2 regions of the Mammaliicoccus sciuri genome follow, and region 2 is predicted to be linked to the other one. Evidence: predicted binding sites of a transcription regulator. Region 2 holds the regulator's gene; the other holds the start of a gene.

Region 1 (17,462 bases), 760 kb from region 2:
TATGAGCTTTCACACCATATCGATTAAAAATTTCTTCTTCAATATGATTAAAACTAGAATAAAGTGTTAAATAATGCGATAAAGAATCAAGCGTTTGCTCGCCTGTTTCAGTCAATTTCATACCAGTTGACTGAACGCTGATTAAATCTTGTTGTTTTAAAATTTCTATCTCAGTTCTCAATACCCGTTCAGTGACATTCATAACATCACTCAACGTTCTTCGACCTATAGGCTGCTTTTTCTCGATTGTCGATAAAATATTAAAGCGTCGATACATCTTGTCAATCAAATCAGGAACTAGTCTATGTTGTACTTTTAGTAAATCTTCCATAAACAAGTCGCCTCCTCAAAGATTAACAGATGGGCAATATCTAACCTGGGTTAGACGTTTTTCGTCCCATGCGGGTCAAAAAAATAATATCTGTTTGCATTTTTATAATACACCCCTTATATAGAGAATGCAAGTTAAAAGCGTTTCCTATTATTTCATTTGATCATATGCATCTGTCAATGTGATGAAATCAATAGTTCCTTCTTGTAGAACTTGTCCATCATATTCAACAACAGGAATTCTTAACATATATTTTTCAAGTAATGTATCATCTTCTTCAATATTAATAGTATCTATTTTTATTTCATGATCGTACGATTCTTTAAAAAATTCAATTTGAATCTTAGCATCTTCACATAAACCACAATTTGTTCCAACATAAAATTTAATTGTCATCCAAATCATCCTTTACAAAGTAAGCCTCCCCGAGACGAATCGAACGCCCATTTCAAGAACCGGAATCTTGCGTGTTATCCGTTACACTACGGAGAGATAAGTCTTAATAAACACTTTATATCTACTTAATATATTGTCTATATAATAGAATTATCAACTATTAAGGAGTGAAGGCAAAATGAATACAACTCAAAGGGAGTATTTCATCAGAAAGAGATGTGACTATTTTAATATAGAAGTCACACAAATTCACTGCACACAGCTCGTTGATTACGGAAACTATTATATCATTTATGCTAACATTGACAACTCATATCACAAATTCCCAGTGTATAAATCAGCTATTTAAGTTATAATATTCATCAGTAGGTCATATTTTTTGACCATGTTTGACTTTGTAGTGTATGATATGGTCATTAAGATATTCAAAGGAGGATTAACTGATGAATTTAATACCAACAGTTATTGAAACAACAAATCGCGGAGAACGCGCTTATGATATTTATTCACGTTTATTGAAAGACCGCATTATTATGTTAGGGTCAGCTATCGATGACAATGTAGCTAACTCAATCGTTTCACAATTACTATTCTTACAAGCTCAAGACTCTGAGAAAGATATTTACTTATATATCAACTCTCCAGGTGGTAGCGTAACAGCAGGATTTGCGATTTACGATACAATCCAACACATCAAACCTGATGTTCAAACTATTTGTATTGGTATGGCAGCATCTATGGGTTCATTCCTACTAGCAGCTGGTGCTAAAGGTAAACGTTATGCATTACCAAATAGTGAAGTTATGATTCACCAACCACTTGGCGGTGCACAAGGACAAGCTACTGAAATTGAAATTGCAGCTCGCCATATTTTACGTACACGTGAGAAATTAAATAAAATTTTATCTGAAAGAACTGGACAACCAATTGAAAAAATTGAAAAAGACACTGATCGTGATAACTTCTTAACAGCTGAAGAAGCTAAAGAATACGGTTTAATCGACGATGTTATGCATCCAGAAGATATTAAATAAATTATAAAAATAGAAGCACCTGAGACATTTATTGTCCCAGTTGCTTCTTTTATTGTTGAATTGTCTCGCCGTTTCTAATTTTTTCTGCCATTTCATTTAATTTACGTAATCTATGATTAATACCTGATTTAGAAATTTTACCTGTGCTTACCATTTCGCCTAATTCTTTAATTGAAACATCTTGATTATCTATTCTAAGTCTTGCAACTTCTCTTAAACGATCTGGCAAGTTATCGATACCAATTTCTTTATCGATGAGCTGAATGCTCTCAACTTGTTTCATGGCGGCACTCACTGTTTTGTTCAAGTTAGCCGTCTCACAATTGACTAATCGATTAACAGAGTTTCTCATATCTCGAATAATTCTTACATCTTCAAACTTAAGTAATGCTTGGTAGCCACCAATCAAACTTAAGAAATCAGAAATCTTTTCGGCTTCTTTCAAATAACTGATAAATCCTTTTTTGCGCTCTAATAATTTAGCATTTAAATCATATTGATTCATGAGTGCGGTTAAATCTGCTGAATGTTTTTCGTATAATGAAAAGATTTCAAGATGATATGAAGAAGTCTCTGGATTATTAACAGAACCTCCAGCAAGAAATGCTCCTCTTAAATAACTTCTTTTACAACAATCTTTTTGTAATATATCTTTGTCTATTTCATGTTTAAACATGCCATCTTGTAAAATACCAAGTTCATCTAATATTTCTTTAGCTTTTACTTTAATTCGACTAATATATATATTATTTTTCTTAAGTTTCATTTTCTTTCTCACTAATAATTCAACTTCAACACCGAAGCATTTTTTTATTAATGAAAATATTCGACGTGCTATCGCTGCATTTTCAGTTTGTACATTTATAACAAATTGCTGATTAGATATACTTAAATTACCGTTCATTCTAATCAAAGCTGAAAGTTCTGCCTTGGCGCAACAATCATCTACTTCAATTCTAGTTAATTCATTTTTCATTTCTGAAGCAAAGCTCACAGCAGATCATCCTTTCTTAGTTTATACGCACATAAAAATAATGATATGCCAAAAGACATATCATACGTTTTGTATCTATTTCATATTACATGGAATAGCCGGGCGTATCAAGTTTTTAAACTTGAACTTTTTATGTTTTACTTGAAGGTTCTTTAATAACCCCAAATAAAATCATCGCCAAACCAATGATTAAAAATGTAATACCTATCTGCTGATTTGCTATTAAACCTATGAGTAAAAATACACAACCTAATATCACCATTAATATTTGAACACTTTTCATGACCCATCACCCCGCATTGAAAACCCTTACATTTATATTACTTGATTTCCATAAAAAAATGAAGCAAATTGGACATGAATGAGTGTCTCATTTGCTTCATTAAATATCTATTTTCGTTTGTCTGTTTTCTCTAGACAAAACGATTACTTATCTTTCTTATATTGAATTGTACTGATTTCTCTCAAGGCGATTTCATAAATGAGTTGTGCCAATACTTTATTATTATGTCTAATGTATTGATGAGGTGTGATACTCACTAATTCATTATCATGAATACATTGTACACCCATGTCTTTCAATTTCTCACCATCAAATTCAACTTGTTTAGCTTCTTCTTGTTCATATCTTAATAAGATATCTTTATCGAAACGCTCATTTTGACATATTACAAAGTCAATAAATGATGCGCCTACATGGTCATGAATAGCTTTAACATGGTCACTTACTGAATAACCTGTTGTTTCACCTTTTTGAGTCATAAGGTTACATACATATAATCTTTCCGCTTCAGTATTAACAATTGCATCTTTAACTTTATTCAAAATTAAATTAGGCATTATACTTGTATATAAAGAACCTGGTCCCATAACGATTAAATCTGCTTCTTCAATCGCATCTATTGCTTCTTTCATCGGTTCAATATCTTGAGGCGTTAAAAATACTTTTTCAATTTTCTTATCTGTCTTAGGAATTTTAGATTCTCCGACAATGATTTCACCATCTGACATAACTGCATTCAGTACAACACTTCTTGTTGTTGATGGAATGACTTGCCCTTTAATATTCAACAACTTACTTAATTCTTTTACAGCATGTCCAAAATCATCCGTAATATTTGTCATGGCAGCTAGCAATAAATTTCCAATTGAATGACTTCCAAGTTCTTCTTCTTCAAAACGATATTGGAACAACTTTTCAAGCATTGGTTCTGTGTCACTAAGTGCTGCTAATACGTTTCTGATATCGCCAGGAGCAGGTATATCCATCACATCACGAATTTTACCAGTACTACCACCATCATCTGCTACAGTTACGATGGCTGTAATATCTATTGGATATTCCTTTAACCCTCTTGCTAATACAGAAAGGCCGGTTCCTCCGCCAATTAAGACGACTTTTAATTTTTTCATGATTTTGGCTTACTTTCAATATGTGCATCGCGATGTGATGTATACACAGCATAGTCAAAGTTCTCTTTAATATCTTCACCTAAACGTTTTGCAAGTGCAACAGACCTATGTTGACCACCTGTACAACCGATTGCAATCGTCAATTGGGATTTCCCTTCTTTCTTATAACCTGGCAACATAAACATTAACAGATCACTAAACTTTTTATAAAATGTATTCGTCTCTTTCCATTTCATCACATATTGATAAACTTCATCGTCGAGACCTGTCATAGGTCTTAACTCTTCAACATAATATGGATTTGGCAAAAATCGTACATCAAAGACTATATCTGCATCAATGGGCATACCATGTTTGAATCCAAAGCTCATCACTCTTACTTGAAATGTTGTAGAAGGATCTTCTTCAAATGCTTCTACAAGTTCTTGTTTCAATTCTTTAGGTTTCTTTTCAGTCGTATCAATCACAAAGTTACTGATACCTTTAATATCACTTAATAAAGATCTTTCTCTTTCAATTGCAGATAATAAACTACCTTCCTCACTTAAAGGATGCGTTCTTCTAGTTTCTTTATATCTAGAAATTAATTTTTTATCGCTCGCTTCTAAAAATAAAATATCTACTAATACTTTTTTCTCACTTTGTATATAATCTAATTCATCTCTTAAATTACCAAAGAAATCCTTACCTCTTAAATCGATACCAATTGCAACTTTTGATAAAGAAGGATTCCCTTGATCCATTAAATCAACAAATTTTTGCAATAATATAGGTGGTAAATTATCAACACAAAAGTATCCTAAATCTTCTAGAGCTTGTAGCGCGACTGATTTACCCGCACCGGACATTCCTGTAACTACGAGAAGTTCATTTTTTACATTAGTTTTGTCGATAGGTTGCATAACAGTTCTCCTTTAACGATCATATATACTCTTATCTTACATGATTACACCACAAAAAACATTAAATAAATGGCTAATACAAGTGTATCTTTCCCGTAATATTAAGGTAGCAATCACTTATGAAATAGCGTAGATTATATTGATGTTTCGTTTTCGGGTCGATAATTTATTTATCGGACTGAAAATCCCGTTTTCGGGTCGATATTTTATTTTATCGGACTGGAAATCCCGTTTTCGGGTCGGTAATTTTATTTATCGGTCCATATTTCTCGTTTCTGGACCGGTAATTTTCCGTATCGGTCCATATTTTCCACATCCGACCTTACCAATAATCACATTCCGCTCCCTAAATCCACATAAAAAAAAGAGGCGGGACATGTGTTTTCGCCTCTTCACTACTCAAATTATATTAATTGTTCTTCGTCTTCTAATGATTCGATATATGCTTGTGCATTTTGTGCTGCAATACTGCCGTCACCTGTTGCTGTAACGATTTGACGTAATGTTTTTTCACGAACATCTCCTGCTGCATATACACCTGGTACTTTAGTTTCCATTTCATCATTTGTTTCGATATAGCCATTTTCATTTAAAATACCTAATGATTCAAATGGTTTAGTTAATGGTTTCATACCGATATAGATGAATACACCATCAGCTTGGTGTTCTGACTCTGATCCATCTTCAGTTGAAACTAATGTTACTGATCCTACTTTACCATCTTTTTCATTAATTGTTTTTAATGTTGTGTTCCAAATGAAATCAATTTTTTCATTTTTAAATGCACGGTCTTGAATGATTTTTTGAGCTCTTAATTCGTCTCTTCTGTGAACAATTGTAACTTTGTCTGCAAATTTAGTTAAGAAAATACCTTCTTCGACAGCTGAATCTCCGCCACCGATTACGTATAAGTTTTTCCCTTTAAAGAATGCACCGTCACATACTGCACAGTAACTTACACCGCGTCCACCTAATTCTTGTTCACCTGGTACACCTATTTTTTTGTACTCTGCACCTGTTGCAATGATAATTGCACGAGCTGTTAATGTTTTGTCACCCATATTTACAACTTTATAAGATCCTTTATCTTCAATTTCTTTAATGTCACCATATTCATATTTAGCACCAAATTTTTGTGCATGTGTAAACATTTTAGTTGATAAGTCTGGACCTGTTATTAAATCAAAGCCAGGGAAGTTCTCTACATCTTCAGTGTTTGCCATTTGTCCACCTGGCATACCTCGTTCTATCATTACAGTTGATAAATTTGCTCTTGAAGCATACACTGCAGCAGTCATTCCTGCTGGTCCTGCCCCAACTATAATTACATCATAATCTACTTGTGTAGTCATTTATAAACTGCCTCCTCTTATTAATTAATTCAGTAGAATTGTACATCATAAACATTACTATTCATAACTATATGCTCAAAATAGCATTAATCGCTTTATTCAAGCGATACGTCGTAATATGAAATGTATCTTTAATCTCTTTTTTAGTTATTTTTTTATTTAACATCTTTAAATAAATATAAATGGATGCTGCAACATAATGTTCAACTTGTTCAATCGATTCATTATCTGCAATGAGCATTTCTGCATGTTCAATCCATGATACAAAAATCTCTTTACCATATTTCTGATATATGGATTGTTCGATAAGCTTCATACCTTTATCAATAAAGCCTAACTTGTTTAAATGTAAATCTTGAAAAGTATACGTTATATATAACCTTTCATAGTCTGGCAAACTTTCTAGAACTTCCCATATTTCATGAGACATAACGAGTTCTCTATGTTTCATATGCCCTAATAAAAATATGCCATATAATCTATATCGATAGTCTTCGTCTTTTAATAAAGGTAATACATGACGGTCTAACATATCTTTGAGTTCGTCAATTTTCCAAGGTGGCAATTGACTATGATATTGTACACTATCTTCAAATCTTTGCCAATGTCTTTTCGCTTCATCTAAATATCCTAAATGATAGAAGTTGTAACTTAAGGCGTGGTGTAATTGTGGCGTAGCAGCTTGTGCTTTTTTTAGAAGAGGCACTAATAATTGATTAGAAGGTTTATGCTTTCCTAAATAGCTTAGAACAACACCCAATTTAAAAGATTCTTCATCGTTAATAGGATGTAATTTACTTAATTGATTCAGAAATTGCTCATAACGTTCCACCTGTTGTGTGTTGTAAAGCAACAACGTCATATGACATAAAGCGTAAATATCAGAAGGATTATCTTCTAATATCGTTTGTAATAATATCTCCGCTTCGTCATATTGACTATTGTATAACATAGACATCGCTTTTAAATTCATAATATGCTTATCTTCTTGTAATTTAGCACGTTGTCTACCAATATATTCATTCGCTTCTTGTAACCTACCATGTGAAAATAAGTATTGAAAAATATGTTGAATCACAAATCTTTCCGCTTCTTCCACAATTGTTTGATCATCATACTTTACTTCAAACATTTGAATCATTTCTTCAAAGTAATCTTGATCGTCCTCTTCTGTTACATATCTTAACCCAAACAAAAATGCTTTATTAGGTTCATTCGTCTTGATATACATTTGACTTAAATAAAAATAATAATCTGTCACAAAATTTTCTTTCACAATTTGATCGAACATCATTTCTTCTGCTTGAGTATTTTTATTCAGCTCTACAAGACATTCAGCATAAGGCGGTATAATCACAAAATCATTAGGTGATAGTTCAAGCGCTTTTTTAAATAAAGACTCGGCATATCCGAAATCTTGTTCTCTCATTTTTTCCATTGCTTTATGATAATAGAAGTCTTTATCAAACTTTACGTGTATGACATTTGAATTTTCTCCCAACGACTGACTCACCGCCTTTTTTTAAGTTCCATAGGATTGCCATATGCCATCATATCATTAGGTACATCTTTCGTCACGATAGTACCACTTGCTATAACAGCATTATCACCTATACTCACACCTGCAAGTATAGTGGCATTTGCACCAACTAAGACATTATCTCCAATGTTTACACGGCCAATTCTATATTCTTCGACTAAATATTCATGACATAGAATGGTTGCATTATATCCTATTACACAGTTTTTACCGATAGTGATAAGTTCAGGATACATAATATCAGGTGTTGCTTTAAATGCAAAAGCTGTCTTTTGCCCAACTTTCATCTTAAGCCCTTTTCTGTATAAAAAATGTTTCCATTTAACACTCGGTAAATATCTACTAATTTCAATGATAATAACATTTTTAAATACTTTTATAAAACGTACTGTTTCATACATTTTCCATAATGGATTCTCACCATCTACTTTTTTAGTCTTTAATGCTCTCACGTAAACACTTCTTTCACATTAGTTATGATAATAACCTTGAACATCTCTGAATTTTTTCGGATTATAACGTACTCTTCTATAAATAATACAAATAATAGAAACAACAATAATCACAATCGATATAACTTGAGCAATTCTTAAATGTTCAGTAAGCATCAAGCTATCCGTTCTTAAACCTTCTATATAGAATCTACCAATTGAATAATAAATTAAATATGCAAAGAATGTCTCACCAATTTTCAAGTTAGGTCTAATGAGTAATAAAATGACAAAACCAATTATACTCCAAATTGATTCATATAAAAATGTTGGTTGATAATAAATACCGTCTATTTGCATATGGTTAATAATAAATTCAGGAATATGTAAATTCTCAAGAAAACTACGGGGAACAGGTCCACCGTGCGCTTCTTGATTCATAAAGTTACCCCATCTACCAATTGCTTGTGCCAAAATGATACTTGGCGCGACAATATCAACCATTTGGAAGAATGACAAATTCTTTTTACGACAAATGATGAACCCTGTTAAAAAGGCACCAATCAATCCACCATGAATAGCTATACCACCATTCATAATAAGAGGTATTTCTGCTAAATGTTGACTGTAATAATCCCATTCAAAAGCTACGTAATAAATACGTGCACAGATAATTGCCATTACAACACACCATATAATTAAATCTAAAAGTGATTCTTCTTTTATTCCAACTTTTTTAGCAGTTCTTTGTGCGATAAGATATCCAATTAATATACCAGAAGCAATGATAATACCATACCATCGTATTGCTAGCGGTCCTAATTGTATCGCTACGGGATCAATGCCTAACACTTCCATTATTCATTCTCCTTACGTGCATTTTTCAAAATTTCTGCATTAAGACGATTATTAAACTCTTCTGCAGTATTAATACCCATGTTGTTTAATCGATAGTTCATTGCAGCAACTTCAATGATGACAGCTAAGTTTCTACCAGGTCTAACAGGAATCGTCTTTTTAGTTATTTTTGAATCTAAAATTTTTAAAGTTTCTTCATTCAATCCGACTCTGTCATATATTTTTTCTTTGTTCCATGTTTCCAAATTGATGTTTAGTTTGATTCTTTTCTCCATCAAGATAGATCCCGCACCAAATAAAGTCATAACGTTGATAATACCAAGACCTCGTATTTCAAGTAAATGTTCAATGATCTTCGGTGCTTTACCGATTAATTCGTTTTTATTAATTTCTTTAATTTCAACATTATCGTCGGCAACGAGTCTGTGACCGCGTTTAACAAGCTCTAATGCCGTTTCACTTTTACCGACACCACTATCACCTGTAATTAATACACCTACGCCATAAACATCGACGAGTACGCCATGCAATGATGTTTCAGGTGCTAGTTCACGCTCTAAATATCCGGTTACTTGCCCCATCAATTTAGTCGTTGAAGACTCACTTTTTAAAAGCGGTGTATTATTTTCATTACAACTTTGAACGAGTTCTTCTGGTGCATCTAGACCTCGTGTGATAATAATAGCTGGTGTTTCAGGTCTACATAATTTAGCCATTCTACCTTTTTTCTCTTCATCAGGCAACAAATTATAAAACGACAACTCAGTTGTGCCTAATACTTGAATTCTATCTGATGAATAATGTGAAAAATACCCAGCCATTTCTAGACCAGGACGTGATATATCCGTTTCTGTTATTTTACGATGTAAGCCATTTTTCCCGGCAATAACTTCCAAATTAAATTGCTCTATTAATTTACTACTTGATATCATAGGGTTCACCTCTAGGTTAATATATGTTAATTCTAATGAACTTTAACCTTAACTGCAATCATTATCAATATTACAACAGTTTCTGCAAATATAAAAACCCTAGAAACGTTTTATCGTTTCTAGGGAATAAAATTAAATATCTTTTTTTTGGTCGTTATTTTTGTTGAAATTTCTAATGATATTTCTTAAAGATTCATCTAATTGTTGAATAGGATCTTGACCTGTTCCTTCGTTATCTTTAAACTGCTTTTCAAATTCAGTTTTACCTGATTTGGCAGTTGTCTTAAATTTATCTAATAAGTCTTCAAATAAATTTTCTACATTTTCTTTAGATTTCTTATCAAAAGGTGATGATGATTTTTGATTATGAGATGTTGCATCAAGTAATTTTACCGCTTCATAAACAGTAATTTCCCCACCTTCAATAAGGTCTAAAATTTTTAATTGTACTTCGTTCATAAATAACCCCTCCTGGTTTATGATCGATCTCGTTCTAAAATTGGTTTTAAGTATTTACCAGTGTAAGATGCTTCAACTTCTACAATGTCTTCTGGTGTTCCAGTAGCAATAATTTCACCGCCACCATCTCCACCTTCTGGACCTAAATCTATAATATAATCTGCTGTTTTAATGACATCTAAATTATGTTCAATAATGATGACAGAGTCGCCATTTTCAACGAGTCTATTTAACACACTTAATAAACGTTTAATATCATCTACGTGTAAACCTGTTGTTGGTTCATCAAGTATATATAATGACTTACCATTAGATCGTCTATGAAGTTCAGAAGCAAGTTTCACACGTTGTGCTTCACCGCCTGATAAAGTTGTTGCGGGTTGACCTAGTTTAACATATCCTAAACCAACGTCTACTATTGTTTTTAATTTTCTATTTATCTTAGGTAAACTTTCGAAAAAGTGATAAGCATCTTCTACTGTCATTTCTAATACATCAGAAATACTTTTTCCTTTATAAGTTACTTCTAATGTTTCTCTATTATAACGTTTTCCATCACAAACTTCACATGGTACGTATACATCTGGTAAGAAATGCATTTCAATTTTAATGATACCATCACCTTTACAAGCTTCACAGCGGCCACCTTTAACATTAAAACTAAATCTTCCTTTTTGATAACCTCTTACTTTTGCCTCATTCGTTTGGCTAAATACATCTCTAATATCATCAAATACACCTGTATAAGTTGCAGGGTTTGAACGTGGTGTTCTACCAATTGGTGATTGGTCAATATCTATAATTTTTTCAATTTCATTTACACCTTTTATAGTTTTATGTGCACCTGGTTTTATTTTCGTATTATACAATTGTTTTTGCAAACCTTTGTACAATACTTCATTTACTAATGAACTTTTACCAGAACCTGAAACACCTGTTACACATGTCATAACTGATAATGGGAAGTCTACATCGACATTTTTCAAGTTATTACTTGTCGCACCTTTAACAGATATTTTACGTTTTGTAACTTTTCTTCGTTTAGATGGTACAAACACTTTCTCTTTACCGCTTAAGTATTTACCTGTTAAAGATTGTTCATTTGCCATCACTTCTTCTGGCGTTCCACTCGCAACTACTTCACCACCATGTACACCTGCTTTTGGACCTATATCAATTAAATAATCGGCAGCTTTCATCGTATCTTCATCATGTTCAACGACAATTAATGTATTACCCATATCTCGCATTGATTTCAAAGTGTCAATTAAGCGATCATTGTCTCTTTGATGTAAACCGATAGAAGGCTCATCAAGCACATATAATACGCCTGATAATCTAGAACCAATTTGAGTTGCCAGTCTAATACGTTGTGCTTCCCCACCCGATAAAGTACCTGATGCTCGATTAAGTGTTAAATATTCTAAACCTACATTATTTAAGAAAGATAATCTTTCATGTATTTCTTTTAAGATGAGTTTCGCAATTTTACGTTCCGTTTCATCTAAATCTAGGTTATCGAAATGTTTAATTGCATTATAAATTGAATATCTGACTGCTTCACCGATATGTTGGCCATTAATTTTGACAGAAAGTACTTTTTCATTTAAACGATAACCATCACATGTTTCACAAGTTTTTTCGACCATATATTTTTGCATCACTTCTCTAACGTATTCAGATGGTGAATCATGGTAACGACGTTCAATATTATTTAGCACACCTTCAAAAGCCATCGTTTTTGTTCTTTCTGTTTTAACGCCATAATCTTGATTAAATTTAAATTCTATTTCATCATCATGACCTCTTAAGACGATGTTTTTTTCTTTTTTCGTTAATTTATTAAATGGTTTATCCATATCAATTTTAAAATGTTCACAAGCTTGTTTTAATAAAGTTGGATAATAATTAGAACTGATTGGTTGCCATGGCAAAATTGCGCCTTCATTTAAATTTAAAGTCTTATCTGGCACGACTAAATCAACATCTACAGTTAATTTACTTCCTAAGCCATCACAAGATGGACAAGCACCAAACGGATTGTTAAATGAGAATATCCTAGGTTCTAATTGATCTACTGAGAAACCACAAATAGGACAAGCATGGTGTTCAGAAAATTTAATTTCATCACCATCAATAATATCAGCAACTGCATTACCGTCAGCTAATTCTAGCGCTGTTTGTAAGGAATCAGCTAATCTTGCTTCAATACCTGGTTTAATGACAAGTCTATCAATCACGACATCAATAGAATGGTTTTGATTTTTGTTTAAATCCGGAACATCATCAACATCTAATATATCGCCATCTACTTTTAATCTTGCATAGCCTTTTTTAGCAATGTCTTCAATCAATTTCTTATGTGTACCTTTACGTCCTGAAACGATTGGTGAAAGAATTTGTATTTTTGTTCTTTCTTCTAATTCCATAACTTGATCGACCATTTGTTGAACCGTTTGTGATTTAATTTCAATACCATGGTTTGGACATATTGGTCTTCCAACTCTTGCATATAATAGTCTTAAATAATCATATATTTCAGTCACAGTAGCAACAGTTGATCTTGGGTTTTTACTTGTTGTCTTTTGATCAATTGATATCGCTGGAGAAAGACCATCAATTAAATCTACATCTGGTTTGTCCATCTGCCCTAAAAATTGTCTCGCATAGGCACTTAATGATTCTACATATCTTCTTTGACCTTCTGCATAAATCGTATCAAATGCTAAAGACGACTTTCCTGAACCAGATAATCCAGTCATAACAACAAGTTGGTCTTTAGGTATTTCTATATCTATATCTTTTAAGTTATGTGCTCTTGCACCTTTTACGATGATGGATTTGTTTTTCATCTCAGTCACCTTTCTGCTTTTAGTTCAAATAATATATCTCTTAGTTCAGATGCACGCTCGAAGTCTAAATCTTTCGCAGCATCTTTCATTTCTTTTTCTATGCGCTCGATTGTCTTTTCTCTTTCTTTTTTCGTAAGTTTCTTAGGCGTTTTTTTAGTATCTTTTTCAGTTACTTCATCTGTTTCTACAGTTGCTGATATCACATCACGTATTTTCTTGTTAATTGTTTGTGGTGTTATATTGTGTTCTTCATTGTACGCTTCTTGAGTAGTACGTCTTCTACTTGTTTCATCTAATGCTGTTCTCATAGAATCTGTAATTTTATCTGCATACATAATCACTTTACCTTTATCATTACGCGCAGCACGACCAATCGTTTGAATCAACGAACGCTCTGATCTTAAGAAACCTTCTTTATCTGCATCTAAAATCGTCACAAGTGAAACTTCTGGGATATCTAAACCTTCTCTTAGTAAGTTAATCCCAACTAATACATCATAAACACCCATTCTTAAGTCTCGAATGATTTCTATTCTTTCTAATGTCTTTATTTCTGAGTGTAAGTAATTCACTTTAATGCCGGCTTCTTTTAAATAAGTCGTTAAATCTTCACTCATTTTTTTAGTTAATGTTGTAATTAATACACGTTCATTTCTTTCTATTCTTTCATTAATTTCAGCCATTAAATCATCTATTTGATTTTCACTTGGTCTCACTTCGACAATTGGATCTAACAAACCAGTTGGACGAATAATTTGTTCGACCATTTCATCAGTATGTTCAATTTCATATGGTCCCGGTGTTGCTGAAACATAAACCAATTGTTTCGTTTTTTCTTCAAACTCTTCAAATCTAAGCGGTCTATTGTCTAAAGCACTTGGTAATCTAAAGCCATGTTCTACTAAGACATTTTTTCGCGCTTGGTCTCCATTATACATACCTCTAATTTGAGGAAGTGTTACGTGAGATTCATCAATCATCACTAACCAATCATCACCAAAGTAATCTAATAAAGTATATGGTGTAGAACCTTTTGGTCGTAACGTTAAATGTACAGAATAGTTCTCAATGCCTGAACAAAAGCCCATTTCTCTCATCATTTCTAAATCATAATTCGTTCTTTGTTCAAGCCGTTGAGCTTCTAGCAGTTTATTTTCTTTTCGAAGTTCTGCCAATCGTTCTTCAAGTTCTTTCTCAATACGCTCAATCGCAACTTTCATTTTTTCTTCACGTGTTACGAAGTGAGATGCAGGATAAAATAGAAAATGTTCTCTTTCAGCAATAACTTCTCCTGTTAAGTAATTTACTTCTCTAATTCTATCGATTTCATCTCCAAAGAACTCTACTCTGACACATAGTTCATCACGTGATGCTGGAAATATTTCTACAACATCTCCTCTAACTCTAAATGTACCACGTCTAAAATCTATATCATTTCGTGAATATTGGTTATCGACAAGCTTTCTTAACAGTTCATTACGTTCCATTTCCATACCAACACGCGTACTTACAACTAAGTCTTTATATTCTTCTGGATTACCTAAACCATAAATACAGCTGACACTCGCAATAACGATAACATCATCTCGTTCAAACAATGCGCTAGTAGCTGAATGTCGAAGTTTATCAATTTCATCATTTATAGAGGCATCTTTTTCAATAAAAGTATCTGTTTGAGGTACATATGCTTCAGGTTGATAATAATCGTAATAACTTACGAAGTATTCTACTCTATTCTCAGGAAAGAATTCTTTAAACTCACTATATAGCTGTCCAGCCAACGTTTTATTATGTGCAATAATCAATGTGGGTTTACCGACTTCTTTGATGACATTACTCATCGTGAATGTCTTACCTGTACCTGTCGCACCTAGTAAAGTTTGATGTCTCTTGCTTTCGTTAATGCCTTTTACAAGAGATTTAATAGCTTCTGGCTGATCCCCTTGAGGTGAATAGTCAGAATGTATTTTAAAAGGAAAATGTTGCATAGGAACCTCCTCATTTTCTGTAATATATATTTATTTTATCAAAAATTTGTAAAAATGACCAAACATTTGTTCGTTAATTTTAAATTTACATACAAATAAGAGGAAAAATCTAAATGATTTTTCCTCTTATTTATCTTGATTCAATTTTATCTATTTTAAGTGTATCAACTATATAAAAGCCTGCTACTAAACTCAGTACATCTAACAACATGATAAGCTCATTGTTAAAAAAGCCTTTATAAACCGAAACACCAATTATGATGCTGGATACAAGTAATCCAATCCATTTATTTTGAGCAATTTGCGTGAAAATAATTACCATTAAACAAGGAAGAAACAAAGCTAGAATCGGCCAAATCATTCAATTCACTAACTCCTTTTTGTTTCACGTTTCTCAAGTATCGTCATTGTTATCTCTCTTAACTCTGAACGTGGTATAAATTTTTCTTGTAACATATCAGGTATAATATGTTGAATAAAATCTTGTACAGAAGCTAAATGATCAAATTGCATGATCGTTTCCAATGAACTTTCATAAATTTCGAAGAATAAAGGTTCTGGATTTCTCTTTTGAATTTCACCAAAAGATTCATACAATAAATCAATTTTATCAGCAACACTTAATATTTGCCCTTCTATACTATCATCTTTACCCTCTTGTAGTCTATGTCTATATATATCTTGATATTGCTCGGGAAATTCTTCTGTTATAAATTTATCGATCATCTCTTCTTCAACTTGAGAGAATAATTTTTTAATTTCATAAGACGCATATTTCACAGGTGTCTTAATGTCACCAGTAAATATTTCAGGATAATCATGGTTCAAAGCTTTTTCATATACAAGTTTCCAGTCTATTTCTTGACCATTTTGTTCTTCTACTGTTGCTAAATATTGCGCTATTTTCGTTACTTTAAAAGAATGTGCTGCGACATTATGGTCTTGATACTTAAATTTACCTGGACATCTTACTAATTTCTCTAAATCAGACAAACTTTTAAAATATTGATGTACCCCCATTAAACTTCCTCCTTCACTTGTGTAACTAAGTTGTTTAGTGTCTTTTCAGATAATTCACCTAAATACACTTTTTTGATTTCGCCATTTTTATCTACAAATAAAGTTGTAGGTATATTATACGATTTATATTTTTCTAGAAAATCATCTTGCGCAACGTAAACATCGTAATTCACATTTACATCGTCCATTAATTGTTTAGCTGGTTTTCGTTTATCTTTAACATTTAAACCAACTAATTCGACACCTTTATCTTCGTGCTTTGCATATTTTACAAGTTCAGGCATTTCTCGTTTACAAGGGTCACACCAAGAGGCAAATAAATTAATAACAGTAATATCATTTTTAGATGTTACCTCTTTTAATTGTTTTGATTTTTCAGTTGAAAAAACATTAACAGTTTCATCATTTACATTCATGCCTGTAGCTGGATGACTGTTTTGAAACGTTTGCTTCCCTTGTTGCTCTTTAAACTGTTCGTTCGTTTGAAACTTATTGATATCTAATACTTTATAAACACTGATACTAATAATCAATAACAAAAGTATAACTAATATGATTTTTAACCTTTTTTTCATGTTTTCAAACCTCTACACTAGCATTTACGTTTATTATATCAACTATAATGATAAAAAAAAGCAAATAGTTAAAATTCTTAAACTGAATTAACTACTTGCTTATTTATTAAATTTCTATAAAAACTAATGAATATAATTATATGAGCCAGCTGCTGATGCTGAAATTGTACGTGAAGATACTACGCCTACACCTTGGTAGTTCATTTCAGAAACTTGAATTGAACCATCAGCATTCACTTTATCTACATAAGCTACATGTCCATATCCACCAGCAGTTGATTGTAAAATTGAACCAGCTGATTGGCTGTAGTTAAATGTCGGTGCAACATAAGCTACTGAATCTTCACTATTGTATACATTACCGTATGATGTTTGTTCAAATACG
Region 2 (17,462 bases):
TTATAATTTTAGCACAATACAAATGAGTTTTCAATGCAAAAATATGTGTATTATATAATTGCGATATAATGTGTAAAAGCGTATATTGTTATAATTAAAATAAATAATAACGTAGGAGTTAAAATATGAAAAAAATATATATTATAGTTGGTACGTTACTAACGATGGCACTCATACTTTCAGGTTGTAACAACCAAACATCATCAAATGACAAAATCAAAATATATGCAACTAACTTTCCGTATGAAAGCTTTGCTAAACAAATTGGTGGAAAATATGTAGATGCAAATTCTATTTACCGAAGTGGTACGGATTTACATAATTATGAGCCAACACAAAAAGAAATGCTTAATATTGCTAAAAGTGATTTGTTTATATATTCTTCAAATGAATTAGATCCAGTAGCTAAAAAATTAGTTCTACTATTAAAAGTGATGATCACAAATTAGAAGCAGTAGCTAATTTGAAAGAAAGTCATATTTTAGAACATCATCATGAACACGGTGAAGAAGAGCATGAACATGAGCACGAAGATGAAGAAAGTGCTAACGATCCTCATATTTGGTTGGATCCAATTGTCAATAAAGAAGCGGCTAAATCTATTAAAGATAAACTCGTACGACAGGATCCTGAGCATAAAGAATATTATCAAAAAAATTATCAAAAGCTCATTAAAGATATAAACGAGATTGATGAAAGTTTACAAAACGTAACGAAAGATACAAAAAGAGATACTGTATTTATTTCTCATGATTCTCTAGGGTATTTAGCTAACAGATATCTCTTTAAACAAAAAGGTGTCACAGGCATGAATAATGAAGAACCCACACAAAAAGAAATTCTAGAAATCATTAAAGATATTAACAACTCGAAATCACCATATATTTTATATGAGCAAAATGTTAGTTCAAAAATGACAGATATTATAAAGAAAGATGCGAACAGTAAACCGCTAAAATTTCATAATTTAGAAGTATTAACTAAAGATGAAGCCAAACAAAAAAATATTTCATATCAGTCTTTAATGGAAGAAAATATCAAAACTCTTGATAAAGCTCTAAATAAATAATATTTATAGTATTATTTCGTTTACTTTTACTACTTAACCATGTATAGTAACTAATGGATTATTATTAATAGTTGTGAAAGAGGTTATTGATATGAAAATTTTTGATTATGAAGATGTACAGTTAATACCAAATAAATGTATAGTAGAAAGCCGTTCTGAATGTGATACTACTGTAAAATTTGGTCCAAAGACATTTAAATTACCAGTAGTACCTGCAAATATGCAAACAGTCATGAATGAAGAACTAGCTGAATGGTTTGCTAGTAATGATTATTTTTATATCATGCATCGTTTTGATGAAGAAGGACGTATTCCATTTATCAAAAAAATGCAAAGCCAAAACTTATTCGCCTCAATTTCTGTAGGTGTTAAAGACAATGAATATACTTTTATAGAACAACTTTCTAACGAAGGACTTGTTCCTGAATATATAACAATAGATATTGCACACGGTCATTCTGAGCAAGTTATAAGAATGATTAAACATATTAAACAACATATTCCTGAATCATTTGTAATTGCAGGTAATGTTGGTACGCCTGAGGGTGTTCGTGAACTTGAAAATGCGGGTGCTGACGCAACAAAAGTTGGTATCGGACCAGGTAGAGTTTGTATTACAAAAATTAAAACTGGTTTTGGTACTGGTGGATGGCAATTAGCTGCAATTAACGCTTGTAGCAAAGCTGCTAGAAAGCCAATGATCGCTGACGGTGGTATTAGAACGAACGGTGACATTGCTAAATCTATTAGATTCGGTGCAAGTATGGTAATGGTTGGTTCATTATTTGCTGCACATGAAGAATCTCCAGGAGAAACAGTTGAATTAGAAGGTAAACTATATAAAGAATATTTCGGTAGTGCATCTGAATTTCAAAAAGGTGAACGTAAAAATGTAGAGGGTAAAAAGATGTTTGTTGAACATAAAGGCTCTCTAAAAGATACGTTAATTGAAATCGAACAAGATTTACAAAGTTCTATCTCTTATGCAGGTGGAAAAGATTTACATTCTATTACAAAAGTAGACTATGTAATTGTTCGTAATTCAATATTTAATGGTGACAGTGATCGCGGCTAAAACAAGTGAGGTGACGACTTGAGAAAAGTATTCTTTTTATTTATGTTGCTATTATGCTTAACACTTATCAAGCCAGTCCCAGAATCAGATTTGTCTAGACAAATTGGGCAAAAAGTATTGAACGTTCAACAAGGAATACTACACGAAGAATCAGCAAAGAAAGTTGAACTAAAGACACCAGATGACCAAGAATTTGCGATTAATAATATTCAAATCAATCAAACAAAGAACGAAGTAGAAAAGAAACTTGGTAAACCTAAGCGTATAACTGCTAATGAATATAACGAGAAATGGCATGTGTATCATAACGACTATCATGAATTTGTGATGGTAAGTTATGATCATGACAAAGTAACTGGTTTATATACAAACCAAGACCTTATAACTTCTAAAAAAGGTATCACAAGTAAAATGAACAAAGATAAAGTTCGTTCTATACTTGGAGAACCTGAAAAAGCAATAGAAAAAGACAAAGTGAAACTCATACAAAATGATGAAGATTATGATGTTTTCAAATTTGATAACATCTATACAACCGTGTTTTATGATAAACATGAAAATAATCAAATTAAAGGTATCATGCAGATTGCATCATCAACTGAAGATAAACGAACGAATCAGTATCATGCAGCTTCTGATGAATACAAAAAAGCTTTAGAATTACAAAACTTTGATCTTGTAAATGCTGAACGCGTACAGTTTGGACTACCTACATTATCTTATAATGAGCGTGTTAGTGAAACTGCAAGAAAGCATAGTCAAGACATGGTGAAAAATGATTATTTTGATCATAATAACAAACAAGGTATGTCTCCATTTGATAGATTAGATCGAGATGGTTTTAATTATCTTACCGCTGGGGAAAACTTGGCTTATGGTCAAATCAGTAGTATATATGCACATCATGGTCTCATGAATTCACTTGGACATAGAAAAAACATTTTAAATAAAGATTATAAAGAATTAGGTGTAGGTGTCGATATTGGCGAAGAATTACAGCCATATTGGACGGAGAACTACATCACGCAACAATAGAAAAGAGATAAATGATATTATCTTATCAACGTTGATATAATTAAATCGAGAAAAGTCAATATTTCATATTTCCTTAAATGTTTAACACATGTTGTTTCTAGTAATTTTGATTGGTGAAATAACATATAAAGGGGTAGTTTTACATGGAAAATAAAGAAATAAAACGAAAAGATTTAGATGTCTTAGAACGTATTAAAGAATTATTAAACAAAAAAGATGTATCATAAATATATGACAAGTAAAGAAAGAACTCGATAAAGGGAATATGAAAAAAGGAGATGCGTTCGCATCTCCTTTTTGTTATGTTACATTTCTCTAAACAATCCAACAACTTTACCTAATACTGTAACGTTATCTAAATAAATAGGTTCCATTGTACTGTTCTCTGGTTGAAGTCTATATCGCGTTTCTTCTTTGTAAAAACGTTTAACTGTAGCTTCATCATCTTCTGTCATTGCAACTATGATATCACCATTCTCAGCGATTGATTGACTACGTACGATTACTTTATCGCCGTCTAGTATACCAGCTTCAATCATGCTATCACCGACAACATCTAATATAAAGATATTGCTATTATGTGTTGATGTAAAATGTGCTGGTAATGGGAAGTATTCCTCTACATTCTCTACAGCTGTAATAGGTATACCTGCTGTAACTTTACCGATAACTGGAACGTGAATGGTGTTCTCTTGGTTAATGTTCTCTCCAACTGTTTCGGTGATTTCTATTGCTCGTGGTTTAGTTGGATCACGTTTAATGTAGCCCTTTTCTTCTAGTCTTGATAAATGACCATGTACTGTAGAGCTTGACGCTAAGCCGACTGCTAAACCAATTTCACGTACGCTAGGCGGATAGCCTTTCGTTTGTACTATATGTTTGATGAATTGATATATTTCAGATTGACGTTTAGTTAATTCTTTCATAGTCGCACGCTCCCAATTAATTATTTAAATTTATTATAGCACATACGTTTCCTTTGAACAAACATTTGTTCGTATTTTTATTGACTACGAACATTTGTTCTGTTATTATGATAATACAAACAAACGTTCTAGGAGGAATTGAGTATGACAATTACAATTAAGAAGACAGTATTAGTGTATATCGCAGTATTCTTAATGACTCTATTAATTGGATATTTATATTTAGCTCAGTCTAATGATCTTTATAATACAGAACAAACGTACGAAATGACCGATCATCAAATTAAACAACATAACCATATATCTGATTCCAATACATTAGTAGGGTCAATAGATTGAATTTAAACACGAGTAAATCCATTTGGATTTACTCGTGTTTTTTGGTATCTTTTATGTATAAAGAAAGTGGGGATATTATGCTAGATAAAGCAAAAATAGAAAGAATTAACGAATTAGCGAACAAAAAGAAATCTGAAGGTTTAACAGATAGTGAAGCTAAAGAACAATCAAAATTACGTGCTGAGTATTTACAAGCATTCCGCGGTAATTTTAAAAATACAATCGAGAATACTAAAATCATAGATCCAGAAGGTAATGATGTAACACCTGATAAGGTAAAAGAAATTCAAAAAAATAATAATATAAGAAAGTAAGTATAAATTAAGTAATAATAATTAATTTTTGAAAAAATTTCATGTATAATGAAAAGGTATTACAAGAATAAAGGAGACTACATTTATGTTTAACGAAAAAGATCAACTTGCAGTAGATTCAATCCGTGCTTTAAGTATAGATGCTATTGAAGCAGCTAACTCAGGACATCCTGGTTTACCAATGGGTGCTGCGCCTATGGCATATGCATTATGGACTAAGCATTTAAATTTCAATCCACAATCTAAGAACTATTTTAATAGAGACCGTTTTGTATTATCTGCTGGTCATGGTTCTGCATTACTATATAGTTTATTACACGTTTCAGGTAGTTTAGAACTTGAAGAAGTGAAGAACTTCAGACAATGGGATTCTAAAACACCTGGACATCCTGAATTTAGACATACTGATGGTGTAGAAGTAACAACAGGACCATTAGGACAAGGTTTTGCAATGAGTGTTGGTATGGCAATGGCTGAAAAACATTTAGCAGGTAAATTTAATAAAGATAAATACGATGTAGTAGATCATTACACATATGTTTTAGCAAGTGATGGTGACTTAATGGAAGGTATTTCTCATGAAGCAGCTTCATTAGCAGGTCACTTAAACCTTGATAAATTAATCACTTTATATGATTCTAATGATATTTCATTAGATGGTGAATTAAATAAAGCATTCTCTGAAAATGTTAAAGAAAGATTCACATCTTATGGTTGGAGCTATATCTTAGTTGAAGACGGTAATGACTTAGAAGCTATTGATAAAGCGATTACTGAAGCAAAAACATTAGAAGGCCCAACATTAATCGAAGTTAAAACGGTTATCGGTTATGGTGCGCCTAATAAAGCGGGTACTAATGGCGTGCATGGTGCTCCATTAGGTGAAGAAGAACGTGAATTAGCATTGAAAGCATACGGTTTAGATCCTTCTAAACGCTTTAATGTACCTCAAGAAGTATATGATATCTTCAGTGAAACAATGCTTAAACGTGCAAATGAAGACGAAGCAGCTTGGGAAAAATTAGTTGGAGCATATACAAATGAATATCCTGAATTAGGACAAGCATTTAAACAAGCTATTTCTAATGAATTACCAGTTGATTATGATAAAGAATTACCAGTTTATGAAGCTGGAAATAGCAGTGCAACACGTGCGGATTCAGGTGAAGTGATTCAAGCATTAAGTAAATCAGTACCTGCATTCTTTGGTGGTTCAGCTGACTTAGCATCTTCAAACAAATCAAATGTTAAAGGTGAAGCTGACTTTAGTAGCGAAACTCCTGAAGGACGCAACGTTTGGTTTGGTGTTCGTGAATTCGGTATGGCTGCTGCAGTTAACGGTATGGCAGTTCACGGTGGTGTTAAACCATATGGTGCAACATTCTTCGTATTCAGTGACTACTTGAAACCAGCTGTAAGACTTTCAGCAATCATGGATGTACCTTCAACATTTGTATTCACACATGATTCAATTGCTGTCGGTGAAGATGGTCCAACACATGAACCAGTTGAACAATTAGCTGGACTAAGAGCGATTCCTAACTTAAATGTGATTCGCCCAGCAGACGGTAACGAAACAAGAGTAGCATGGAAAGTAGCTTTAGAATCTGAAACAACACCAACAGCGTTAGTGTTAACAAGACAAAACTTAACAGCTTTAGATGTTGAAGAGTCAGTATTAGAAGAAGGCGTTCGTAAAGGCGGATATGTCGTATATCGTTCTGAAATCGAACCTGAATACTTATTAATAGCATCTGGTTCTGAAGTTTCATTAGCTATTGATGCAGCTAAAGATATCGAAGCACAAGGTAAAGGTGTACAAGTTGTATCATTACCTAACTGGCATGCATTTGATCAACAAGATGCTGAATATAAAGCATCAGTATTACCAGCATCTATCACTAAACGTGTAGCAATCGAAATGGCATCTTCTCTAGGTTGGCATAAATATGTTGGCATTGAAGGTAAAGTCATTACAATTGATACATTCGGTGCAAGTGCGCCTGGCGACTTAGTAGTTGAAAAATACGGATTTACAAAAGAAAATGTATTAAACCAAGTATTAAGCTTCTAAAGAATGTTAAAAAAGCCTCATCCAAGAAACTTGGCTGAGGCTTTTTCATTTTAAACATTAAGTTTCATCTTGATAAAATGTAATGAATTTAGTAAACTTTTATAGGATACAGAAAGTGGGTGAAATAATGGCAACGTGGTTAGCAATATTATTAATCGTCGTGGCATTAATCGGTGGGCTTGCACTTGGATTCTTCCTTGCACGTAAATATATGATGGATTACTTGAAAAAGAATCCACCAATTAACGAAGAAATGTTACGTATGATGATGATGCAAATGGGTCAAAAACCATCTCAAAAGAAAATTAATCAAATGATGACAATGATGAATAAGAATATGGATCAAAAAATTAAATAATCTTATATTAATCATAAGTAAAAATAAAACGTATAACCGTGATATTTTTAAACGAGTCTCAGACGTATACAATAGTCTAAGGCTCGTTTCTTATTTTGTTTAAGTTTTCACTTATTGTTCAAATAAAGGTGTTTTAACTTAATTGTTATTTGATAAAATAGAATATGAATGAGAGGGGGATCATTGTGGAAATCACAGTATTTGTAGCTTTTGGTGCAGGCATATTAAGTTTCGTATCTCCTTGCGTATTACCCATCTATCCAGCGTTTATTTCTTATATAACAGGTATGAGTTATGACGACATCAAAACTAAAGGACTTAGTCGTAATGCAATCTTACATACGATTATCTTTTTACTTGGTTTTAGTGTTATATATATGATACTTGGAATGGGTATAGGATATATTTCTGGTATGTTGATTAATTACCAAACGTTAATCAGGCAATTAGGTGCCATTATTATTATTGTATTTGGTCTCATTATATTAGGGGTATTTCAGCCACAATTTTTAATGAAAGACCGTAAAATAAATTTCAAGACGAAACCCACAGGTTATATAGGTACTTTTCTTATAGGTATGGCATTTGCTGCAGGATGGACACCATGTAATGGTCCGATTATTGCAGCGATTGGTACGTTAGCTGCTACTAATTCATCACAAGCATTACTTTATATGTTGTTATATGTATTAGGATTCAGCATTCCATTTTTCGTACTAACATTCTTTATAACTAAATTACAAATTATTAAAAAGTACAATGTTGCTATCATGAAGTTTGGTGGTATAATTATGATAATTATGGGAATATTACTGTTCTTTGATTTATTAACGGAGATCACGATATTCTTCCAATCATTAGGTTTAAATTAAATATTATTGTTATTTCGTACTTATAAGGGGTTTTAGATATGTATTTCCTTTTTTCATTTGTAATAGCAGCTTTAATGGGATTGGCAGTTATTGTTGTTAGAATGAAAGCACAAAATTATCCAACTAATGCTAAAAAAATCGTATTACCGCCATTTTTTATGGCTACAGGTGCATTAATGTATGTTGTACCGTACTTTAGATTAAATGGCAGTGAGATTATAGAAGCAATTTTAGTTGGTTTGTTCTTTTCACTATTTCTTATCTTTACTTCTAACTTTGAAGTTAAAGGATCAGAAATTTATATGAAACGTTCTAAATTATTTCCGGTTATTTTAATATCGTTATTAATCATTAGATCAGTCGGTAAATTTTTCTTAAGTGATTCAATCGATCCAGGTCAATTAGCTGGTATGTTTTTCTTACTCGCATTTAGTATGATTGTACCTTGGAGAATTGCTATGTATGTTAAATATAAAAAATTAAAAGACCGTATGCCAATTGTAAATTAAAAAACAACGCACATCTCAATTATTGAGTGTGCGTTGTTTTTGCATTTGAAATTTCTTCTCTATGATCAAAGATAGAAAATTTATTCTTCTCATCATCAGCTAATTCGAACAATTTTAAATATGGTGTATAATCTATATTAAGTTCGGTTAGCTTTTTCTTCATGAATTTGTGATCTCTTTTTGGTGTTGCTACGATATATCCTCTCATGATATGGTCAAGTTCGATTGTTGTGGCATGTTCTTCTAATGCAATTTTAGAGACACGTCCACCTATCTTTTCTTTCGCAACATCCCTAAATAATTCCGGAACAGGTGAAACGAGTTCGTTTAATAAACTACGTGCTTCATCATTCCATAATGGTAAAGCTTTATTAATGTAGTAGTCTTGCCAATCAAGTTCACTCATACCATTATCTTTAGGCATACGTTTTAAGAATTTACGAAACATAAAGAATCCACCGATTGCAAGTAACGAAATAAATACGATGCACCATAAAATAATAAAAAATATAAATGCGTTACTCAATGAAATCACTCCTTAGATTTAGTATAAATGAAGCGTTTCAACCTGTCTAATAAATATTATAAAAGGAGCTATTAAATGAAAATTTTACATACTGCTGATTGGCACATTGGTAAAACCATCAATGGTCAATCATTAATAGAAGATCAAAAGTTTATACTTTCAAAATTAATCGATGCAATTAAAGAACATCAACCAGATATTGTCGTGATTAGCGGTGATTTATATGACTTACATTATCCTAATAAGGAGGCAATGGTTGTACTTGAAGATGCACTTTCAACAATCAATTTAGAACTTAACACACCAATTATAGCTATAAGTGGAAATCATGATGGTAAAGAACGTTTAAACTACGGAGAAAGATGGTTCGAAAAAACAGGCTTAAAAATTATAACAGGATACAATCAGTTGCTTGAACCAATTAAAGTCAATGATGTCAATATATACGTGATGCCTTACTTTACACCTGCTGATATTAGACATGTATATGAAGTGAAAGATATTCATACACATCAAGAAGCGACTGGATTTATTGTTAATAAAATGAAAGAAGTAATAAATGAAGATGAAACGAATATTTTAATAGGTCATTTATTCGTTGCTGGTGGTGAATCGACAGACTCTGAAAGACCATTATCTATTGGGACTATAGAAACAGTTAGTGCACAAACCTTTGATATATTCGATGCTGTATTACTAGGTCATTTACATCACCCATTTGCGATACAGTCTGATTACATATTTTATTCTGGAACGCCAATGCAATATTCATTTTCAGAGGCAAACCAAGCTAAAGGATATAGATTATTTGATTTTGGTCATAAAACATTTAAACAGTCATTTATACCAATAGAACCTAAAAGAGCATTTCAAGTGATACAAGCAAGCTATGAAGATGTCATACATGAAAAGTTAGACATCAAGCATAAAGATGATTATTTTCACTTTAAATTATCTGATATGGACCATGTGACAGATCCACTTATGAAGATAAGAAGTATATATCCTAATACACTTCAAATATCTAGACAAGACTATGAAGTTGCAAATGATGAAATAGATGTGGATGTTCATACTTTGACGGATTTAGAAATTATTGAATCGTTTTACGATCATGTAACGGGTGAACCGTTAGAAGGTATAAAAAGAGAGAAAATTATCGCATTGTTAGAAAATGATTTAAATAAGGGGGCACAAGAATAAAATGAGACCTTTATTATTAAAGATGCAATATTTTGGACCATTTATAAATGAAGAAGTGGATTTTACACATTTATCTAAATCACAATTATTTTTAATATGTGGTAAGACAGGATCAGGTAAAACGATGATCTTTGATGCGTTGGTTTACGCTTTGTTTGGTAAGACATCGACAGAGTCTCGAGAAGAAGTCGATTTACGAAGTCATTTTGCAGATCCTAAGTTACCAACAAAAGTAGAATTTGAATTCGAAATTAAAAATGAGCAATATAGCGTCGTAAGAACAGTGAAATACATTAAAGAAGGTAATAAAAACCCAACCAATGCCACTGTTGAAGTATATAAAAAAATTAATGATAAGTGGTCATTAGAAACGAAAAGCATTAATACAAGTAATGATTATTTAAAAGCATTATTACATATGAATGTTAAGCAGTTTAGACAAATATTGATTCTTCCTCAAGGTGAATTCAAACAGTTTCTCGTATCGAACAGTACAGATAAAAGAAGTATATTAAGAACTCTATTCGATAGTAATCGTTTTGAGACGTTGCAAGAACAATTAGAGTTAGAAATGAAGAAAGAAATCGCATTAATCGAAAGTCACTATCAAAAAATCACACAGTATATAAATGATATGCATGATTTTGATGATGAAACGTTACAAGAACATAAACAAGTTGAAGGCTATCGTTATGAAGTGATTCAAGAGGCATTATCGTCATATGAAGCGGTAGGACAAGATAAGTTAAAAGAAATAACAGATTTGAAATCTAAACAACAGCAACAAGTTAGTGAAATTGAAAGTGTCTTTGAACGAGAGAAGGCATTAAAAGATAACTTTGAAACTTTAAAAGTTAAAGAAGCAGAATTAAATCAGTTGAAAAGTGAAGAAAAAGAAATCAATGATTTGAAGAAACAAGTCAAATACTTAAAAAGTGTACAGTCTTTAACTTATCAATATCATCAACTTAAAGATAAAGAAACTAATCATACAAACGAAATAAAAAATGAAGAAGTACTTCAAAAACAAATAAGGGATAATACGCAAAAATTAGAAGCAATTGTACAACAAATAAATAATCTACATAAAGAACATGAACAAATTGAAGAATATAGAGCATTTGTTCAAAATACGAAGCATATAAAAGTAAATATTGAAAAATATATAGAAGCAGAACAAGACATAGTAAAACAACGAGAAAAACAAGAAACTTTAAAAAAGGCAATTGAACAAAATGAGCAAGAAACAGATGAACTTCATACTAAACTTGGGCAAATAACGTATGATGAACAAGATGAGCAAAATCAATTAAAAGAACAAGAAACAATGAAGTTAACATTACAAGGTCTAGAAACAACACAAAAACTATATGTAGATAAACAAGCGTTGGAAGAGAAAGTACAAGCATATAATCGTCAATTAGTAGAATATGAAAATGAAAAAACATCACTCGAACAACAAAACGATGTCGAAAAGACATTTGATATATTGAATGTTGAAGATGAAATATTAAAAATTCAAAAGCATGTTCATAAAGGTGAAGATTGTCCTATATGTGGCTCGATCATAGAAACAATCAATGGAGATGTTGATTTTGAAAGCTTAAAACAAGAAAAAGCGAAGCAATTAGAAGTTGAACAGCAGTTACAAGTAGTAAATCAACACATTACGACTTATAAAGAAAGAATTAATTTAACGAATGAACAATTGAACAAGCTAAGTGATGTTAAGGATGTACAAAAGGATATTGCATCATTGAATGAAAGTCTTGAACAAATAGTGAGTACTTTAAAAACATATCAAGAAAATCGTCAGCATATTCAACATCTACAAAAAGAAATAAGCGATGCAGAAAAGCAAATGACAGAACACACATTACAATTAAATGATTTAAATCATAAAGTATCGACATATGAAAATGATTTAGCGTACTTTAAAAAAGAGACGGGATACAATGAAGTATCATCATTTGTTGAACGAGTGAATACGTTAGAAAACACATTATCTAAGTTTGATCATAATATGAAACAATTAAACGAACAACAAGAGCACTATCAAAAAGATAAGCAAACATTACAAATGCAACATACTACGGTTAAAGAACGTTTATCTATGATTGAAGAACAAATTAAATCTACAAAAGATTATTTAAACACTGAAATGAACAAACATGACATTTCATCATATGCTCAGTTAGATGAATTGTTGTTACAAGTAGAGGATATTGATCGATTAGAAGAAAATGCTCAGCAATATGATAAAAAGTATATAGAAGTTGAAGCGGTCGTTAAAGAGCTTAGTAAAAAGATAAAAGATCAAGAAATGCCTGATATCGCTAATACAGAAGAACAATTAGTAAGTGCTAAAGAAACGCTGAACAATTTAGTTAAACAATTGAATCAACTTCAATTGAAAGTTGAACAAAATGACCAAAAATCTAAAGCAATTCTTAATGTGATAGATAAGATTAATCAAGACCTTAAAGAACAAGAAGGAATGATTGATTTATCGAGAACGATGAATGGGAAGAATAGCCAGAAGCTATCATTGGAGAATTATGTGCTGATTTATTATTTAAATCACATATTAGATAATGCAAATAGACATTTCCTTAAAATGACGAATAATCGCTATCAACTCGTGCGTAGAAAGGAAAAATCACAAGGGTTAAGTGGTTTGGAAATTGAAGTGTTTGATAGATTTTCAAATAGAACGAGACATATTACGTCATTATCAGGTGGTGAAACATTCCAAGCGTCGTTGTCATTGGCGATAGGATTGTCGAATGTTGTACAGCAAGAAGCGGGTGCCATTCATTTAGAATCCATGTTTATCGATGAAGGATTTGGTACGTTGGATGCTGAAACTTTAGAAACTGCACTCGATACACTCGTTAATATACAAATGTCTGGTCGTTTAGTTGGCATTATTTCTCACGTATCCGAATTAAAGACAAGAATTCCTACCATATTAAATGTAAACAAGAATGGATTTTTAAGTACAACATCATTCTCGAATAATTGAATGACACATCAAAGACATAAATAGATTAAATTATGTATTTAAGTTGTGATTTTAATTTGATATATTTTAACTAACAGAGTTATGGGAGTGTTAGGATGAAAAAGGGAATATTTCTAATATTGGTTGCAAGTATGATGTTGATAATAAGTGCATGTAGTAATAATGCGATTGAACCGGACAGTCGATTTGGCAATAAAATGCAGTCATTTAATGTAACTGATCAAGATGGTCATAAATTTTCACAAAAAGATATGAAAGGGAAAGTGTATATTGCTGACTTTATCTTTACGAATTGTGAAACAGTATGCCCACCAATGACATACAACATGAGTACGGTCATTGATCAACTTGAAAAAGATGGCGTTAAAAATTATGGGGTATTAAGTTTTAGTGTGGATCCAGAAAATGATACACCGAAAAAACTTAAAGATTACGTTAAACAATATAATGTACCAGACAATAAATGGACATTATTAACGAATTATGATTTCAAATTTATTAAACAATACGCACAAGATAACTTTAAATCAATCGTGGCACCACCACCAAAAGGTAGTACTCAAGTCACACATGGTACAAGTTTCTATTTAATAGATCAGAATGGAAAGATCATTAAATCATATAGCGGACAGGATGCTGGGGATAAAAAATTTCCGAAATCAGAAATTGTAGCTGATGTTAAAACATTAGTAGAAGAAGGTCCAGTAGAAGATTAATAAAGATATTAAAAAAACATCGATTATTGAAAAAACAATAATCGATGGTTTTTTTAAATATGTAAAACTTACTTTTCGCGTAAAGCGTCGCGGATTTCTGTAAGTAATACAGTTTGTTCGTCAACTTCTTCTTCTTTTTTCATAACAGTATTTGCAATTTTGATGAATACAAATAGTGCGAATGCGACGATTAAGAAGTCAATGATAGATTGGATGAATAGACCGTACTTGATACCCATTAATGACCATTTTTCAGCGAAGTCTACTTCTCCAAAAATTAATCCAATAAGTGGCATTATGACGTTCTCAACTAAAGATGTAACAATTTTGTTAAAGGCAGCACCAATAACAACGGCGATTGCTAAATCTAAAACGTTACCTTGCAAAGCAAAGTCTTTAAATTCTTTTAATAATGACATATTAAACACCTCCTTATCGAATTTTATCATACATGAATATGGCATAAAAAGAAATAGTCAATTTGATTTTAGGTGTAATATTTGTTAAAATGTTGAATGTTGCTGTTTTCATATATCACTTATTTGAAAATATCACGAATAAAATAAGTTAAAACGGGAATACATAATTTAAAGTTTGTTATTTTGAAAGGAGAATTATAATGGCCAATATTCCAACACATCCAAATGGGAAAAAAGTTTCAAATGTTTTTACAATTAGTGCCATAGTTGTTGCAATCATTGTTGCACTAGGTGTTATTTTTCCAACTCAGTTTGGTGAAATAACTGGTAATATCAGTGCATGGATTTCAAAATACTTTGGTTGGTATTACATGATTATCACAATTGGTATGGTATTTTTCTGTGTATTCATTATATTTAGCCCAATTGGAAAGTTAAAATTAGGTAGACCACATGATAAACCAGAATTTAATACAATTTCTTGGTTTGCAATGTTATTCAGTGCTGGTATGGGTATCGGACTTGTGTTCTACGGTGCAGCTGAACCAATGTCTCACTTTGTTTCACCACCGAATGCTGATCCAGAAACTAAAGCAGCGATGACGGAGTCCATGCGTTCTACATTCTTACACTGGGGCTTCCATGCGTGGGCAATATACGGTGTAGTTGCTTTAGCGTTAGCTTACTCTCAATTTAGAAAAGGTGAACCTGGTTTACTATCTAAAACATTAAGACCAATTTTAGGGAACAGAGTAGATGGTCTTATAGGTATCATTATTGATGTGTTATCAGTATTCGCAACTGTTGTAGGGGTTGCCGTATCATTAGGTATGGGTGCTTTACAGATCAATGGTGGATTAGAATATTTATTTGGAATTCCAAATAATATTGTTATACAAGGAATCATCATCGTTATTGTAACGATTTTATTCTTAATGAGTGCATGGAGTGGACTTAGTAAAGGCATCCAATATTTAAGTAACTTAAATATTATTTTAGCTTCACTTTTACTTATCGTTACTTTAATTATCGGTCCAACAATTTTAATTGCAAATATGTTTACATCATCAACTGGTGCACTATTCGATTCATTCTTGTTCAATAGTTTTGATGTAGCACCGTTAAATCCTCAAAAGAGTGAATGGTTAAATTCATGGACACTTTACTATTGGGGTTGGTGGATGAGTTGGAGTCCATTCGTAGGTATATTCATTGCCCGCGTTTCTAGAGGACGTTCAATTCGTGAATTTATTTTAGGTGTTATGCTTGTACCAACAATCATTAGCTTTATTTGGTTCAGTGTATTTGGTGTAACAGGTATTGAAGTTGGTAAGTCAAACCCAGAAGTCTTCAAAATGACTACAGAAACTCAATTGTTTGGTGTATTTAATGAATTACCAATGGGTGCGATTCTATCTATTATTGCATTAGCATTAATCTGTACATTCTTTGTAACTTCTGCAGACTCTGCAACATTCGTTCTAGGTATGCAGACAACATATGGATCATTAGAACCAGCAGTTAGAGTGAAGATTGTATGGGGTGTTGCACAATCACTTATTGCATTCGTATTATTATTATCTGGTGGAGATACTGGATTAAATGCATTACAATCAGCAGCAATTATTTCAGCATTCCCGTTTAGTTTCATTATCATTATGATGATTGTCGCGTTCTATAAAGATGCAAACCAAGAAAGAAAATATCTTGGATTATCGATTACACCGAATAAGCATCGTATGAAAGAATATGTAGAAAAATCTAAACGAGAATATGAACAAGAATTAAAAGAACAACGTCGTTTAGCAAGAGAAATGGAAGATTAATAAGTGATAGGCTGAGACAAATTAATGTCTCAGCCTATTTTTATTTATAGTTGATAATCATTATCAACTAATAACTAGAAATTATGTATATTTGAAAATACATAAGTAAAACTTATAGTATCCTATTATAAACTTGAATGATAAATATATTCATTTTTAAGCGTAATGTATTGTTTTACTAAAGTATTGATTATACAATTGTATATGAAGCATTAACTTGCACAATTTTAAAGGGGGAACAAATAATGAGCTCAAGTTTAAAAGAACAATCTAAAAAATCTTTTGAATTGAACGGCAAAACATACACGTTTTATAGCTTAAAAACATTAGACGAATTAGGTTTATCTAATGTTGATAAACTACCTTATTCTATTCGTGTATTATTAGAATCAGTTTTAAGACAGTTTGACGGACGTGTCATTAAAGAAGAACATATTATGAATTTAGCAAAATGGGGTAAATCTAACGATGCTAATGCAGAAGTACCATTTAAGCCATCACGTGTTATTCTACAAGACTTCACAGGTGTACCTGCAGTTGTAGACTTAGCTTCTTTACGTAAAGCGATGGATGATGTTGGTGGAGATGTTTCTAAAATCAACCCTGAAGTACCTGTTGATTTAGTTATTGACCACTCTGTACAAGTAGATAGCTATGCATTACCAAATTCATTAGAAATGAATATGAAATTAGAATTCGAACGTAATATCGAGCGTTACCAATTCTTAAACTGGGCAACAAAATCATTTGATAACTATCGCGCTGTACCACCAGCTACTGGTATTGTTCACCAAGTTAACTTGGAATACTTAGCAAGTGTTGTACACATTAGAGAAGAAGAAAATGAACTTGTAACTTACCCAGATACTTTAGTAGGTACTGACTCACATACAACAATGATCAACGGTATTGGTGTATTAGGTTGGGGTGTAGGTGGTATTGAAGCCGAAGCAGGTATGCTTGGTCAACCTTCATACTTCCCAGTTCCTGAAGTTATCGGTGTTAAATTAACAAACGAATTACCACAAGGTACAACAGCTACTGACTTAGCTTTACGTGTAACTGGAGAGTTACGTAAAAAAGGTGTTGTCGGTAAATTTGTTGAATTCTTTGGTCCTGGTGTAGAAAAATTACCATTAGCAGACAGAGCAACAATTGCTAACATGGCGCCTGAAT

What was found. The regulator LexA, encoded in region 2, represses DNA repair genes until DNA is damaged. The targets are predictions, from matches to a motif close to CGAACATATGTTCG.
Region 1: a site for LexA is predicted at 15,542-15,555, ahead of uvrB (excinuclease ABC subunit UvrB). Genes of this name have one in related genera too.

The regions. Positions count from the first base shown of each region.
Region 1 covers NZ_CP094824.1:2,390,409-2,407,870, forward strand. The annotation lists gene MUA60_RS12520 (sugar-binding transcriptional regulator) at 1-331, opposite strand, end outside; gene MUA60_RS12525 (glutaredoxin family protein) at 482-727, opposite strand; gene clpP (ATP-dependent Clp endopeptidase proteolytic subunit ClpP) at 1,171-1,761, shown strand; gene whiA (DNA-binding protein WhiA) at 1,811-2,755, opposite strand; gene MUA60_RS12540 (hypothetical protein) at 2,886-3,038, opposite strand; gene MUA60_RS12545 (gluconeogenesis factor YvcK family protein) at 3,182-4,168, opposite strand; gene rapZ (RNase adapter RapZ) at 4,165-5,070, opposite strand; gene trxB (thioredoxin-disulfide reductase) at 5,475-6,422, opposite strand; gene MUA60_RS12560 (tetratricopeptide repeat protein) at 6,490-7,923, opposite strand; gene MUA60_RS12565 (acyltransferase) at 7,932-8,414, opposite strand; gene lgt (prolipoprotein diacylglyceryl transferase) at 8,433-9,251, opposite strand; gene hprK (HPr(Ser) kinase/phosphatase) at 9,251-10,183, opposite strand; gene MUA60_RS12580 (hypothetical protein) at 10,316-10,642, opposite strand; gene uvrA (excinuclease ABC subunit UvrA) at 10,660-13,494, opposite strand; gene uvrB (excinuclease ABC subunit UvrB) at 13,500-15,482, opposite strand; gene MUA60_RS12595 (DUF2198 family protein) at 15,613-15,843, opposite strand; gene MUA60_RS12600 (HD domain-containing protein) at 15,852-16,502, opposite strand; gene MUA60_RS12605 (TlpA family protein disulfide reductase) at 16,502-17,077, opposite strand; gene MUA60_RS12610 (LysM peptidoglycan-binding domain-containing protein) at 17,201-17,462, opposite strand, start outside.
Region 2 covers NZ_CP094824.1:1,631,731-1,649,192, reverse strand. The annotation lists partial or broken gene MUA60_RS08495 (metal ABC transporter solute-binding protein, Zn/Mn family) at 126-1,069, shown strand; gene guaC (GMP reductase) at 1,161-2,144, shown strand; gene MUA60_RS08485 (CAP domain-containing protein) at 2,163-3,179, shown strand; gene lexA (transcriptional repressor LexA) at 3,485-4,105, opposite strand; gene sosA (DNA damage-induced cell division inhibitor SosA) at 4,250-4,444, shown strand; gene MUA60_RS08470 (DUF896 domain-containing protein) at 4,522-4,758, shown strand; gene tkt (transketolase) at 4,844-6,832, shown strand; gene MUA60_RS08460 (YneF family protein) at 6,960-7,190, shown strand; gene MUA60_RS08455 (cytochrome c biogenesis CcdA family protein) at 7,376-8,062, shown strand; gene MUA60_RS08450 (CcdC family protein) at 8,101-8,571, shown strand; gene MUA60_RS08445 (DUF2621 family protein) at 8,591-9,097, opposite strand; gene sbcD (exonuclease subunit SbcD) at 9,173-10,300, shown strand; gene sbcC (exonuclease subunit SbcC) at 10,302-13,325, shown strand; gene MUA60_RS08430 (SCO family protein) at 13,421-14,041, shown strand; gene mscL (large conductance mechanosensitive channel protein MscL) at 14,110-14,460, opposite strand; gene MUA60_RS08420 (glycine betaine uptake BCCT transporter) at 14,661-16,286, shown strand; gene acnA (aconitate hydratase AcnA) at 16,532-17,462, shown strand, end outside.